Regions from separate parts of the Arthrobacter rhamnosi genome, predicted to be linked through region 1. Evidence: riboswitches for the same ligand, from Rfam matches in the RefSeq annotation. Region 1 holds a riboswitch; each other region holds the start of a gene.
What was found. Region 1 has a riboswitch for cyclic di-AMP ahead of ACX80I_RS14730 (C40 family peptidase). Riboswitches for the same ligand answer to the same signal wherever they lie in the genome.

Region 1 (4,342 bases):
TTGTTCATCATGTACACCTCCGGTACGACGGGGAAGCCGAAGGGGCTCGTGCACACCTCGGGGGGCTACCTCACCCAGGCGTCGTGGAGCTTCGAGCACCTCTTCAGCAATCCCGATCCGTCCCTGCGGGACCGCGACGTCCACTGGTGCACCGCCGACCTGGCATGGGTCACGGCGCACACGTACGAGCTGTACGGTCCGCTGTCCAACGGCGCCACGCAGGTGATCTTCGAGGGCACCCCGAACACGCCCCATCCCGGCCGCCACTTCGAGATCATCGAACGCTACGGCGTCACCAGCTACTACACGGCGCCCACGCTGGTCCGGTCACTGATGGGCTGGTTCCCCGACGGCGTCCCGTCCTCCTACGACCTCTCCAGCATCCGCGTGCTGGGGACGGTCGGCGAGGCGGTGAACCCCGAGGCATGGCGCTGGTTCCGGAAGAACCTCGGCCGCGACGAGGTCCCCGTCGTCGACACCTGGTGGCAGTCCGAGACGGGCGCCACGGTCCTCTCGCCGAGCCCCACGGACACCGACTTCAAGCCGGGCTGCGCCGCCCGCGCCCTTCCGGGGGTCAGCACCCGCATCGTGGACGAGGAGGGCCGGCAGGTACCGCCCGGCGTGCAGGGCCTCATCGTCGTGGACCGCCACGGCCCGGCCATGGCACGCACCGTCTGGGGCAACCCGCAGCGCTACCTCGACTCCTACTGGCGGAAGTTCGCCGCGCAGGGCTGGTTCCTGGCCGGCGACGGAGCACGGTACGACGACGACGGCGACACCTGGATCCTGGGGCGCGTCGACGACGTCATCAACGTCTCCGGCCACCGCCTCTCCACGATCGAGATCGAGTCGGCCCTCGTGGCGCACCCGCTCGTGACCGAAGCCGGCGCCTGCCCGGTTCCCGACCCCCTGACGGGCCACGCCATCGCTGCGTTCGTGGTGCTGGCGCCGGGCGCGGATCGGGACTCGGATGTGTCCGCCACGCTCCGGGCCCATGTCGCGGAGGCCATCGGGCCGATCGCGCGGCCCTCGGCCGTCGTCGTCGTTCCCGATGTGCCGAAGACGAGGTCGGGGAAGATCATGCGGCGCCTGCTCACGCAGCTCTACGAGGGCACCCCGCTCGGGGACACCACCTCGCTGCAGAACGAGGGCTGCATCCCCGGCATCCAGGACGTCCTGGCCGGCAGGCACTGACCCGCCGTCGGAACCGACCCGCGTTAAAAGGAGGAAGCGGCAGGCGCCCCGTCCAAGCACCTGCCGCTTCCCGTGTGGGGTCCGTTCCGGTACTAGCCCGCTACCCGAACGAAGGATGCTCCCGGGAGGTCCGAGAGAGGGTGCTGCATGGTGAGGTTCGAGCCGTTCATGCCGCTGCTGATGACCTGGCCACCACCGACGTAGATCGCCACGTGCCCGGCCGTGATGACGATGTCGCCGGGGGCCGGGGTCGCCACGGTGGCGCCGAACTGGAAGAACTGCGAGGGGCCGAGGTCGCCGACGGGGATGCCGGCGGCACGCAGCGCGGTCTCCACCAGGACGGTGCAGTCCTGGATCGCGCCGGCTGCGAGCTGCGCCTGCGCCGACGCCACGAGGGTACCGGCGACGCTGCTGGAGGACGCGATCGGGGTGATGTCCGCCGAAGCGAGGTACACGCTCGAGGCGGGGGCAGCGGCGGCCTGCTGGACCGGAGCGACGGCTGCGGCCTGCTGGACCGGAGCGACGGCTGCGGCCTGCTGGACCAGGGCTGCCGGTGCTGCGGCCACCGCAGCCGGTGCAGGGGCGACATCGCCGGTGGGGATGGTGATGGCGTCGCCGGGGAAGATCACCGATGCCAGGGACAGCCCGTTGGCTGCGAGGACAGCGTTCAGGTCCACGCCGTAGGCGGCGGAGATGGCGCTGAGGGTGTCGCCGGCGACGACCGTGTGGGTCGTCGCGGCGGGTGCAGCGGCCGGCGCCGCGGGTGCAGCAGCCTGCGCGACGGGTGCAGCGGTGGCAGCGGCGGCAGCGGGAACCGTCGTCGCGCCCGCGTCGGTGTACTCACCGGCGTGGGCGGTGCCGACCGCACCGAGTGCGAGGCCCGAGGTGACCGCGGCGACCGCGATCGGACGGCCGACCGCGGTGGCGGAGGCCTTCACGGCGCGGGACAGGCCCTGCAGTGCGGGGTTGCCGGCGCGGTGGCGCGCCGGGGAAGTCTTTCGTGACATGGATGTATACCTCTCCCATGCCTGCGGGGTGAGCTGTCGGGTTCGGATGGGAGTCACCCGGCCGTGCGTACTCGGGGTGGGAGCTGCAGCGACTTAACCCCAGGGATGCAGCAGGTGTGCTGCGCGTCCCGTGGAACTGTGGTTCCCCCGTCCCCGCCTCGGTGATGTACGTATCCCGTTCGGCGGCAGGGCTCGGCAATCCATCCGGGAGGGCCTCCTATGGACGGAGGCACGCGACGACGATACCCAGCGCTCACCGGGTTTGTCACATTTGTATAACGGCGCGTACCCTACGCGTCCGAACGGAAGGACCGCCAGCGGCGGAACGCGAGGACCGTGCCACCCGCACTGAGGACGAGCAGGACGCACTGCTGCAGGTAGAACCAGGCAGAAGCCGCTGTTCCCGCGCTCCCCGCGACCAGCAGGACGCTGCTCGCCACGGTGACGGTCACGACCACGCCGACCCAGAAGAGCGTGTTCCAGAGCGTGCGTTCCTGCGTGCGGCCCGCCGACCTCCAGCTATCCATTCCTCCACCCTAGGCACCCGGGCTCCCGCCCGATGACCCACGGCCGCCATTGGACGACACATTGTTTGGTTCTGCAGCCCTCCGGTGTCACACTCGACGTGACCATCCCGAGCGGCTGAGAGATCTGGCTCACTGACGCCGCAGCAACCCTGGCCACCGCTTCGTGCGGCGACATTAGGGTGCTACTGCCAGACCGATGGAGGAAACCATGAGCGTCGCAGACCTTTCCACGCCCCTCAAGTTCGCCTACTGGGTCCCCAACGTCAGTGGCGGACTGGTGGTCTCGACCATCGAGCAGCGCACCAGCTGGGACTTCGACTACAACAAGAAGCTCGCCCGCATCGCCGAGGACGCCGGGTTCGAGTACGCGCTGTCGCAGACGCGCTACGCCGCGTCCTACGGTGCGGACAAGCAGCACGAGGCGACGTCGTTCTCCCTCGCCCTGCTGGCGGCCACCGAGAAGCTGAAGGTGATCGCCGCGGTCCACCCGGGCATGTGGCACCCCGGCGTGCTCGCGAAGTACATCATCACCGCCGACCACATCTCCAACGGCCGCGCCGCCGTCAACATCGTCTCCGGCTGGCTCAAGGACGAGTTCACCAACTTCGGCCTCGAATGGCTCGAGCACGACGAGCGCTACGTCCGCACCGAGGAGTTCATCCGCGTGCTGCGCGGCCTCTGGACGGAGCAGGGCTACAGCCAGGCGGGCAAGTACTACAACATCAAGGACTTCACCCTGAGCCCGGCACCCGTCGACGTCCCCGGGCGCCCCCACCCAGAGATCTTCTTCGGCGGGAACTCGACGGCGGCCCAGGCCACGGCGGGCCGCGTCGCCGACTGGTACTTCTCCAACGGCAAGGACCTCGAGGGCTTCAAGGAGAACATCGCCGGCGTGCAGGCGTCCGCCGAGCAGGCCGGGCGGCGTCCGCGGTACGGCCTCAACGGGTTCGTCATCGCCCGCGACTCCGAGAAGGAGGCGCGCGACACCCTGCGCGAGATCGTCGAGCAGGCGCACCGCCCCGCCGTCGAGGGTTTCCGCGACGCCGTGCAGGAAGCCGGCCCCTCGACGAAGGACGGCAAGGGCATGTGGGCCGACTCCACCTTCGAGGACCTCGTGCAGTACAACGACGGCTTCAAGACGCAGCTCATCGGGACGCCGGAGCAGATCGCCGAGCGCATCGTGGAGTACAAGAAGATCGGCGTGAACCTCTTCCTCACCTGCTACCTGCACTTCCAGGAGGAAGTGGCCGCCTTCGGCACCGACATCCTGCCGATCGTGCGGGAGCTCGAGGCGGACGCGGCCCGCAGCGCGGGAGTGGACTTCGACCCCGACGGCACGCTCGCCGTCCCCAGCAAGGCAGGTGTCTGATGGCAGAACGTTCCTTCGGTTTCCGTACGCGCGCACTCCACGCCGGCGGCACACCCGACGCCACCCACGGCGCCCGGGCCGTGCCGATCTACCAGACGACGTCGTTCGTCTTCAAGGACACGAACGACGCCGCCAACCTCTTCGCGCTCCAGAAGTACGGCAACATCTACTCGCGCATCGGCAACCCGACGGTCGCGGCGTTCGAGGAGCGCATCGCGTCCCTCGAGGGCGGCATCGGCGCGGTG
Region 2 (4,342 bases), on a different contig from region 1:
CTGCGGCCACGCGTAGGCGTCGACGCCGGCCTCCGCGACGGGGTCAGGGCGGGTGCCCGGCTCGGCGGTGATGATGCTCGATGCGCCGAGGAACGGCGCCTTGTCGGTCGCGGAGGCGAACTTCGAACCGAACTCCCCGAAGGAGAGGTGCTGCGCCTTCCGGTCGACGAGCCCGAACGCCGCCACCTCCCAGAACGCGGTGGACCCGCCGACGCCGAGGACCACCTCGTACCCCTCGGGGGCGTCGAAGAAGGTACTGAGCCCCTCACGCACTCGGCCGACCAGGTTGCGGACGGGAGCCTGGCGGTGCGAGGTGCCCAGCAGCGACTGCCCGGCGGACACCAGTGCGTCGATCTGCCCGCTTCGGACCTTGGAAGGGCCTGCGCCGAAACGCCCGTCCGCGGGAAGCAGGTGGTCGGGGATGCGGGGCAGGTCGTTCATGGTCGCTCCAGCTGTGTCGGCGGCGGGTATCGCCCTCATTCTGCCCCAGCGGAGGTCGGCCCTCCATTTGTGAACGCCGGAGCGGGAGACCTCCTGCGCCTGCCGGTGGCGTCGTCGGAGTTGATTGCCGGGCGCGTCGCGCCATGGGTTAACCTTGGGAGGCGTGGGGCGGAGCTGGCTGTGCCGGCCGTGGCACCCCCACCGGCGTGAGGCATTCCAGCCGCGCGACCTCACCGCACCAAGGAGCTGAACCGCATGACGGACCTCATCGACACCACCGAGATGTACCTGCGGACCATCCTTGAGCTCGAGGAAGAGAACATCGTCGCCCTCCGCGCCCGCATCGCCGAGCGGCTTCGTCACTCGGGGCCGACCGTCTCCCAGACCATCGGTCGCATGGAACGCGACGGACTCGTGGTCGTCTCCGGCGACCGGCACCTCGAACTGACTGAACTGGGTCGCCGCAGGGCCACCGGCGTCATGAGGAAGCACCGCCTCGCGGAGCGGCTCCTGAGCGACGTGATCGGGCTCGACTGGGCCTACGTCCACGACGAGGCCTGCCGCTGGGAGCACGTGATGAGCGAACGCGTGGAGCGCCGGCTCTACGAACTGCTCGGAAAGCCCTCCGAATCCCCCTACGGCAACCCGATCCCGGGACTCGAGGCCATCGGCGGCGTCCAGTCCGAGCTGTTCACCGACGGCGTCGTCACGCTGCTCTCCGCGATGGGCACGTACTCGCCGGAGAAGCAGGTCACGCTCGTGCGGCTGGCGGAGCCGATCCAGGTGGATCCGGAACTCCTCACGCAGCTCGACGAGGGCGGCCTGCGCCCGGGAGCGCAGCTGAACCTCGAGTCCGTCGGAGGGTACGTCTCCGTGCGCGTACCCGGCGTCGAGGGTGCACTGGAACTGCCTCCCGAGGTGGCGTCCCACGTGTTCGTATCCGTCGCGGCGTAATCGCCGTCACCAATAACACACCATTCTGTGACCAGAATGTGACATAACCTGCATTTGTGTTGTACGGTTCATTTCGTGCCAAATTCGCTCTAGATCCGGCACCCTCCTGCAAATCGCCTAGCTCTGCCATTGCTCGAGGTCCGTCCGCACCATCGCATGGCAGAGGCGGGGGAACCAAGTTTCGGGTTTCTTTCGAGAAATCCTTGGGGTGAAGTCGCTGTTAGCGCAGCGGCCGGGTGACTCCCATCCGAATCCGACAGCTCACCTCGCAGGCGTTGGGAGAGGTAATCCAACGTGTCCACCAGCTCTTCGCTGTCCCGCCACCGCGCGCCCCAGAACGCCAACCCGCTGACCGCTCTTTCCGCCGCAGTAGCGTCGAACGCCGGATCGGTCGGCCGCCAGGCCGCCGTCATCGCCGCGGCTTCCGGCCTCGTGCTGACCAGCGGAGTTGCAGCCAACGCCGCCGATCTCCAGCCACAGCGCGACGTCGCATCCTCCAGCATCACCGTCACCTCGGCCCGTCAGGCCGTCGTGGCGTCGTCCAAGACCGTCGTGTCCTTCAACAGGACCGCGGTGAAGGTCCACGCCAAGCCGGTCGTCGCCAAGAAGGCCCCGGCCGTCAAGGCCCCCGCAGCTCCGGCTCCTGTCGTCGAGGCTCCTGTCGCTGAGGCCCCCGCCGCTCCGGCTCCCGTCGCTCCGGCTCCTGTTGCTCCGGCTCCCGCTGCTCCGGCTCCGGCCGCTCCGGCTCCCGTCGTGAAGGCTCCCGCTGCTCCGGCTCCCGCCGTCCAGGCCGTGGCTGCTGTCCAGGCCGTCGCCGCTCCCGCGCCGGCTCCCGCAGCCGCCCCGGTTCGCGCAGCTGCCCCGGCACCTGCTCCCGCACCTGCTCCCGCCCCTGCAGTCTCCTCCGGTGTCGCCGCGACCATCGCCGCCGCTGCCAAGGGCCAGCTCGGCGTCATGCAGGACTGCACGCGCCTCGTCAGCAACTCCCTCGCCGCTGCCGGCATCAACTTCCACGGCTGGCCGGCAGGCTACCTCTCCCTGGGCCGCACCGTGAGCGCCGGCCAGGCCATCCCGGGTGACCTCATCTACTACGCCGACGGCGGCATGGGTGCAGCCCACATCGCGGTCTACATCGGTGGCGGCCAGGCCGTCCACGGTGGATTCAACGGCAACACCACGGTGATCGCACCGGCCGAGCTCGGCTCGGGTGGCGTGTACATCCGCGTTGGCGGCTGATCACCGCACGCATCAGGATCAAGGAACCGGCACGCTGTGCCGGTTCCTTGCGTTTAACCGGTCGCAGGAGGGAGCCGGGCGCGGTACGTCAAGCCCGCCCGGCCGGGATTCTCCGCAGGCCGGTCTCCGGCTTACCCTTGCAGTGTCAATCCGAAGCTCTTCTCCCGTACCCCGGGATGGCAACCGGTGCGGGGAACAGGTCAGCAATGAGGCCACGCATGCGCACTCTTGTTCTGAATGCTGGGTATGAACCACTTGCGGTCATCACATTCCGCCGGGCACTGGTGCTTGTGCTCACGGGGAAGGCGAGCGTCGTGGCGGAGGACGGCGAACCGGTGGTCGGCCCCACCGAGATCCTCGGCAGACCCTCGGTGATCCTGCTCAACCGCTACGTGAAGATCCCGTACCGCCACGACCTGACAGCCACGCGGCGGGGGGTGCTGCGTCGCGACAACCACCTGTGCGCCTACTGCGGCAAGACCGCCTCGACCATCGACCACGTCCTGCCGCGGTCCCGGGGCGGAGGGGACACCTGGGAGAACCTCGTGGCCTGCTGCCTGAAGTGCAACAACGCCAAGGGGAACAAGACCCTCGGCAGCCTCGGCTGGAAGCTGCGCACCGTGCCGATGCCTCCGCGGGGACCGCAGTGGCAGATCCGCGAGCTCGAGAAGCCGGCGCCGCAGTGGAACGAGTTCCTCAGCGAGACAGCTGCGTGACACCCGACGTACCGAGGTTCGACGCCGTCGTCCTCGCGGGTGGCAGGTCCTCCCGGCTCGGCGGCGTGCCGAAGGCCGGACTGGTCCTGGCGGGTGCGACCCTGCTCCAGCGCACCTGCGCAGCCCTCGCCCGCGCGGAACGCCTGACAGTCGTGGGACCGGAGCCCGGCGACGCCGGGCGGCTTCCCCCGGCGGCCGTGTTCGTGCGGGAGGAACCCGCTTTCGCCGGACCGGCGTCCGCGGTCGTCGCCGGATTCCGGGCGGGACCAGGACCCAGAGCGCCGTGGTGCGCCGTCGTCGCCTGTGACATGCCCCGCGTCGCCGTCCTTCTCGAGGTGCTGCTCGCCGAGGCTGCCGCAGGAGCGCCGGTCTCCCTGGTCGCGGTCGACGGCGGGCGTGACCAGCCGCTGGCGGCGCTGTACCGGAGCGGCGACCTCGCGGCCGCCATCGACGCCGTCCTCGCGCGCGGACCCGCCGACAACCTGTCCATGCGCAGCCTCCTTGCTAGTGTGAAGACAAGACCAGTCCCGGTTCCGCCGGGCACAACGCACGACGTCGACACCTGGAACGATGCCCGAGCGCTCGGCGTCGACGTCCCCTAGCAACGCCCGGAGGGCCCATGGACGATCGGAACAAGCTGCTGCACGACTGGACCGAGCAACTGCTCGCCGCCTTCGAGATCGACGGGACGGACGTGGACATCGACGCCGTCCTGGGCCTGGCGGGGAAGGCGGCGCACGGCGTCGTCCGCCCGGCGGCCCCCCTGACCACCTTCGTCGTCGGTTACGCCGCCGGCCTCGCCGTCGGCAGCGGCCAGGCGGACGAGCAGCTGGCGATGCGATCGGCGATGGCCGTGGCCGAGGCGCTCTGCGCCCGGGCTGCGGGAGAGGCGAGCCCCGAATGAGCGAGAACACCGATGCCCGCGATGTCGACTGGAGGACCGCCCGCGCCCTGGCTCACGGAGCCGGACGCCCGCTGCCGTTCCAGACGGTGAA
Region 3 (4,342 bases), on a different contig from region 1:
GGGCCGGTACCCCCACCAGGGCTGGTTCCGCCAGTGGACGCCCGAGGACGACGACGCCGTGGCGAGCGCCCTCGAGGCCACGGGCACGCTCGCCCTCGCCGACCGTACGGTGGACGAGCTGAGCGGCGGGCAGCGCCAGCGCGTGTGGATCGCCATGGCCCTCGCCCAGCAGACGGGGATCCTGCTCCTCGACGAGCCCACCACCTTCCTCGACGTCACGCACCAGATCGAGGTCCTCGACCTGATCACCGACCTCAACCGGCGTTCGGGCACCACCGTCGTCATGGTGCTGCACGATCTCAACCTGGCCGCGCGCTACGCCGACCACCTGATCGCCATGCGGGACGGCCGGATCGTGGCCGAGGGGCCGCCGGCCGCCGTCGTCACCCAGGAGACGGTGTCCGGCGTGTTCGACCTGGAGTGCCGGGTCGTCGAGGATCCCGTGTCCGGCACACCCATGGTGGTTCCCATCGGCAGGTACCACGGCCCGTCGCCCGTCCGTGCCCGGACGTCCCCCGCCGGCGAGCAGGCCCGGTGCTACCGACCCAATCCCCAGGACACCGTTCCGGCCCCCGTGGAGGCAGCATCATGACCGAGATGACCCGGCGCAGCGCGCGGCGTACCGCCGCCGACACCGAACCGATGGTGCTGGCGTTCGACGTCGTCGTCACGGCCGTGCAGGACCTCGGTGCCACCTTCCGGCGCATCACCTTCGGCGGTGCGTGCCTCGAGGCGTTCGGGGTGGCCGGGGACAGCCTCGACCTCCGGATCAAGGTCATCATCCCGTCGGCCGGCCGGCCGTGCCCCGATATCGCAGGCCTCATGGAGCGCGGGAACGCATCGAACTGGTACCAGCTGTGGCTCGGCATGGAGGCGGAGGAGCGCGGGTTCATGCGCACCTACACCGTGCGCACCGCGCGCCGGCGGGGCCCGCGGACGGAGATCGACGTCGACTTCGTCCTGCACCTCGACGACGACGGTCGCGGCGGCCCGGCGTCGGAGTGGGCCGCGGCTGCCCGGCCCGGCGACCGGGTCTGCATGATCGGCCCCAACGCGTCAGCGGCGCAGTGCAGGACGGCGGGTGCGTACGGAGGCATCGAGTGGAGCCCCGGCCTCGCCCAGCACGTCCTCCTCGCCGGGGACGAGACGGCAGTACCGGCCATCAGCGCCATCCTCGAGGCACTCCCCGAGGACATCAGCGGCTCCGCGTTCCTCGAGGTCCCGGACCTGCAGGACGTCCAGCCGATCGCGACGCGGTCGGCGGTGACCGTCACCTGGCTGGCCCGGGCGGGGAAGCCGCACGGCGAATTGCTGGAGGCAGCCGTGCGGGACGCGGTGCGCGTGCCGGGATGGGTGTCGCTCTCGGGCCCGGATGTCCAGGGGGGAAGCGAGCCCGAGGATGTCGATGTCGACGGGACCATCCTCTGGGAGACCCCGCAGCTGCTCGACGCGGCCGTCGTGCAGTCGACGGTCAATCCCGGGCGCCCCTCCGGCACGCAGCCCTTCTACGCGTGGATCGCCGGTGAGGCTGCCGTCGTGCGCGGGCTGCGGCGCTACCTGGTGCGGGACGTGGGCGTGGACCGGAAGCAGGTCGCGTTCATGGGCTACTGGCGCAAGGGGCGCGCGGAACTGGCCTGATCCAGCCGTCGAACCGTTCCGGACCGCTTCCTGCACCACGTCGGGTATCGGGCGACCTTTATCACATTTATCCCCAGATGCGATAACGAAATTGTAACTTCGTGCGCTCTGACCTACTGTTTTAAGCAGTCAAAGCTGGATTCCAGATCCAGGTCCGTACGCCTAACCCTGTCAGCGGACCGCCTGAACACACTGTGACAGGGGTGGAGGACCCACGTTCCGGCGGCTTGAACCGCCTCGGGGTGAAGCCCTTCCATGCTAGTCCGGCCCCGCCTGCGGCATTCCCGCGGTGGAGGGCCGCGCAGAGGGGCCGAGTCAACTCTTGCTCGAATCCGACAGCTAACTTCGCCGGCGTTCCAGAGAGGTAAGCAGTTGCTCCATACCGTTCTGCCCGAGCGCCATCGCGCCTCCGACGATCGCGCCCTTCAGTGGGTTTCGCAGCCGACGCGCCGCGACCTCCGGCACGAAAGAGCCGGAGGTACGACGGCGTTCGCGCGACTGCGCGGAAACGCCGCTACGGCCGGCCTCTTCATTGCCTCGGCGGGACTGCTGCTGGGTGCCGTCGCACCCTCGGCAACGACGGCGGCCACCCCTGCAGCAGGCATGCAGGCCGTCACGGCTGCTGCGGAAGCGCCGGTGACCTTCACCCTCGAGGGTGCCGGTCGGGCGGTGGAGGGTGTCGCCCCGGCCATCGCGAGTGCCCGGGCCCTCTCCGCCGAACTCACTCCCGCGCTCCAGGACCGCAAGGCCTTCGGGGCTCCGGTGGACAACCCGGTCGTTGCCTCCACCTTCGGCTACCGCGTCAACCCCGTGAGTGGGGCCTCGGACGAACTCCACGAGGGCCTGGACTTCGCCGGCGCCTGCGGGACGCCGGTCAAGGCAGCGGATGCCGGCACCGTCGTCGACTCCGGCTGGCATGCCTACGGCGGGGGCCAGCGCATCGTGGTCGACCACGGCGACGGCCTGAAGACCACCTACAACCACCTGAGCGCCCTCGACGTGCCGGCCGGCACCACGGTGAAGCGCGGGGAAGCCCTCGGGGCGGTCGGCAGCACCGGGAACTCCACCGGCTGCCACCTCCACTTCGAGGTGATGGTCGACGACAAGAAGGTCGACCCGAAGCCCTGGCTGTAGCCGGCCGATCCTCCCCTGCTAGGGCAGCGGCTCACTGACGACGGCGGGGTCCTTGTACCCCAGCGGCATCCGCAGGCGCAGCGAATCCGGCTTCACCTCGAACGCCATGTGCGTGGCCTTGCCGAGGGGATCGCCGTCGAGCTGCACCTCCAGCGGTTCGTGCAGCGTGACCTCGGCCGTGCGGCACTGGAAGTACTCCAGGGATGGGTCCTTGCCCTTGCCGCGGGTGAACAGCTTCCCGGCGACGGCGAGCCAGCCGAACTTCCCCCGGGGTGCCAGGGTCATGAGGTCCATCAGGCCGTCGTCGATCTTCGCGCCCGGGAAGATCTCGAGGCCGCCCATGATCTTGCCGCAGTTGCCGCCCATCACGCTGCGCAAGCGGCGCTCGAAGGACCTGCCGCCGTCCACCGAGATGGTGGTGCGCGCCGGCCTGCCCGGCAGGTTGCGGATCCCGGCGTCGACGTAGGCCAGCCAGCCCACCTTGTCCTTCAGGTCGTCGCGCGTGTCCGACATGATGGCGGCGTCGTACCCGATGCCGGCCATGACCAGGAACACGTGCGCGTCCTGCGCCCGGTCCACCGTCACGTGCACCACGTCGATGGTGCGCTCGGTCCCGCGGAAAGCGGCCTCGACGGCGGCATCCGGATCGTCGATGGCGATGTCGAGGTTGCGGGCCAGCAGGTTGCCGGTGCCCAGCGGGACGAGGGCCATCATGGTGCCGGTCCCCGCGAGTTCCTCGGCCACGCAGCGCACCGTGCCGTCCCCGCCTGCCGCGATCACGAGGTCCACTCCGGCGTCGAGGGCCTCGCGTGCCTGGCCGTGCCCGGGGTCGTCCGCGGTGGTCTCGATGACCAGGGGCTCCTCCCAGCCGTCCTCGGCGGAGATGCGCTGGACAGCGCCCTGCACGTCGACGGTGGTGACCTTGATGGGATTGATGATGAGCGCGGCACGTCGGCCGCGCGATCCGGTGTCCGGAGCCGTGTCCGGAGTCGCGTCCGGAGTCGCGTCGGGGGATGCGTCGGGCATGATGTCCTTCGTGCGGGTGTCAACGGATGGCTCCGTCGAGCTTATCCCGGGGGCCGTCGGTGCCGAGGGTAATCTTTGACGGTGACCTTTCCCCAGCGTTATGTGGCCCTTGGCGATTCCTTCACCGAAGGGGTGGGTGACTGGGACCCGGGGTCCCCCAACGGTGTCCGTGGCTGGGCCGACCGGGTGGCCGAGCAGCTCATCCTGGCCGACGAGTCCTGGGGCTACGCGAACCTCGCCATCCGCGGCAAGAAGATGCGCCAGATCCTCGACGAGCAGGTCGACGCGGCTTTGGCGCTCGAGCCGACGCTCGTCACCCTCTACGCCGGCGCCAACGACATCCTGCGCCCCCGGGTGGACATCGACCGGCTGATGTCCTCCTACGACGACGGCATCGGCAGGCTCCGCGACGCGGGAGCCGACGTCGTGCTCTTCACCGGCTTCGATACCTCGGGGTCGGCCGTCTTCGGCAAGACCCGCGGGCGCACCGCGGTGTACAACGAGTGGGTGCGTGAGATCGCGGACAGGCGCGAGGCCACGATCG

Region 2: linked by a shared signal. The riboswitch ahead of ACX80I_RS09110 (NlpC/P60 family protein) and the one ahead of ACX80I_RS14730 (C40 family peptidase) in region 1 are both predicted to bind cyclic di-AMP.
Region 3: linked by a shared signal. The riboswitch ahead of ACX80I_RS11695 (M23 family metallopeptidase) and the one ahead of ACX80I_RS14730 (C40 family peptidase) in region 1 are both predicted to bind cyclic di-AMP.

What each region holds. Positions count from the first base shown of each region.
Region 1 is NZ_JBTNDT010000008.1:31,823-36,164, reverse strand. It holds gene acs (acetate--CoA ligase) at 1-1,194, shown strand, start outside; gene ACX80I_RS14730 (C40 family peptidase) at 1,287-2,201, opposite strand; cyclic di-AMP (ydaO/yuaA leader) riboswitch at 2,207-2,375, opposite strand; gene ACX80I_RS14725 (hypothetical protein) at 2,492-2,728, opposite strand; SAM riboswitch class I at 2,828-2,931, shown strand; gene sfnG (dimethylsulfone monooxygenase SfnG) at 2,925-4,097, shown strand; gene ACX80I_RS14715 (O-acetylhomoserine aminocarboxypropyltransferase/cysteine synthase family protein) at 4,097-4,342, shown strand, end outside.
Region 2 is NZ_JBTNDT010000004.1:46,141-50,482, forward strand. It holds gene serC (phosphoserine transaminase) at 1-441, opposite strand, end outside; gene ACX80I_RS09105 (iron-dependent transcriptional repressor DtxR) at 697-1,395, shown strand; cyclic di-AMP (ydaO/yuaA leader) riboswitch at 1,507-1,684, shown strand; gene ACX80I_RS09110 (NlpC/P60 family protein) at 1,690-2,631, shown strand; gene ACX80I_RS09115 (HNH endonuclease) at 2,850-3,347, shown strand; gene mobA (molybdenum cofactor guanylyltransferase) at 3,344-3,949, shown strand; gene ACX80I_RS09125 (DUF6457 domain-containing protein) at 3,967-4,251, shown strand; gene ACX80I_RS09130 (molybdopterin molybdotransferase MoeA) at 4,248-4,342, shown strand, end outside.
Region 3 is NZ_JBTNDT010000005.1:141,249-145,590, reverse strand. It holds gene ACX80I_RS11705 (ABC transporter ATP-binding protein) at 1-592, shown strand, start outside; gene ACX80I_RS11700 (siderophore-interacting protein) at 589-1,638, shown strand; cyclic di-AMP (ydaO/yuaA leader) riboswitch at 1,809-2,007, shown strand; gene ACX80I_RS11695 (M23 family metallopeptidase) at 2,011-2,772, shown strand; gene ACX80I_RS11690 (diacylglycerol/lipid kinase family protein) at 2,791-3,798, opposite strand; gene ACX80I_RS11685 (SGNH/GDSL hydrolase family protein) at 3,880-4,342, shown strand, end outside.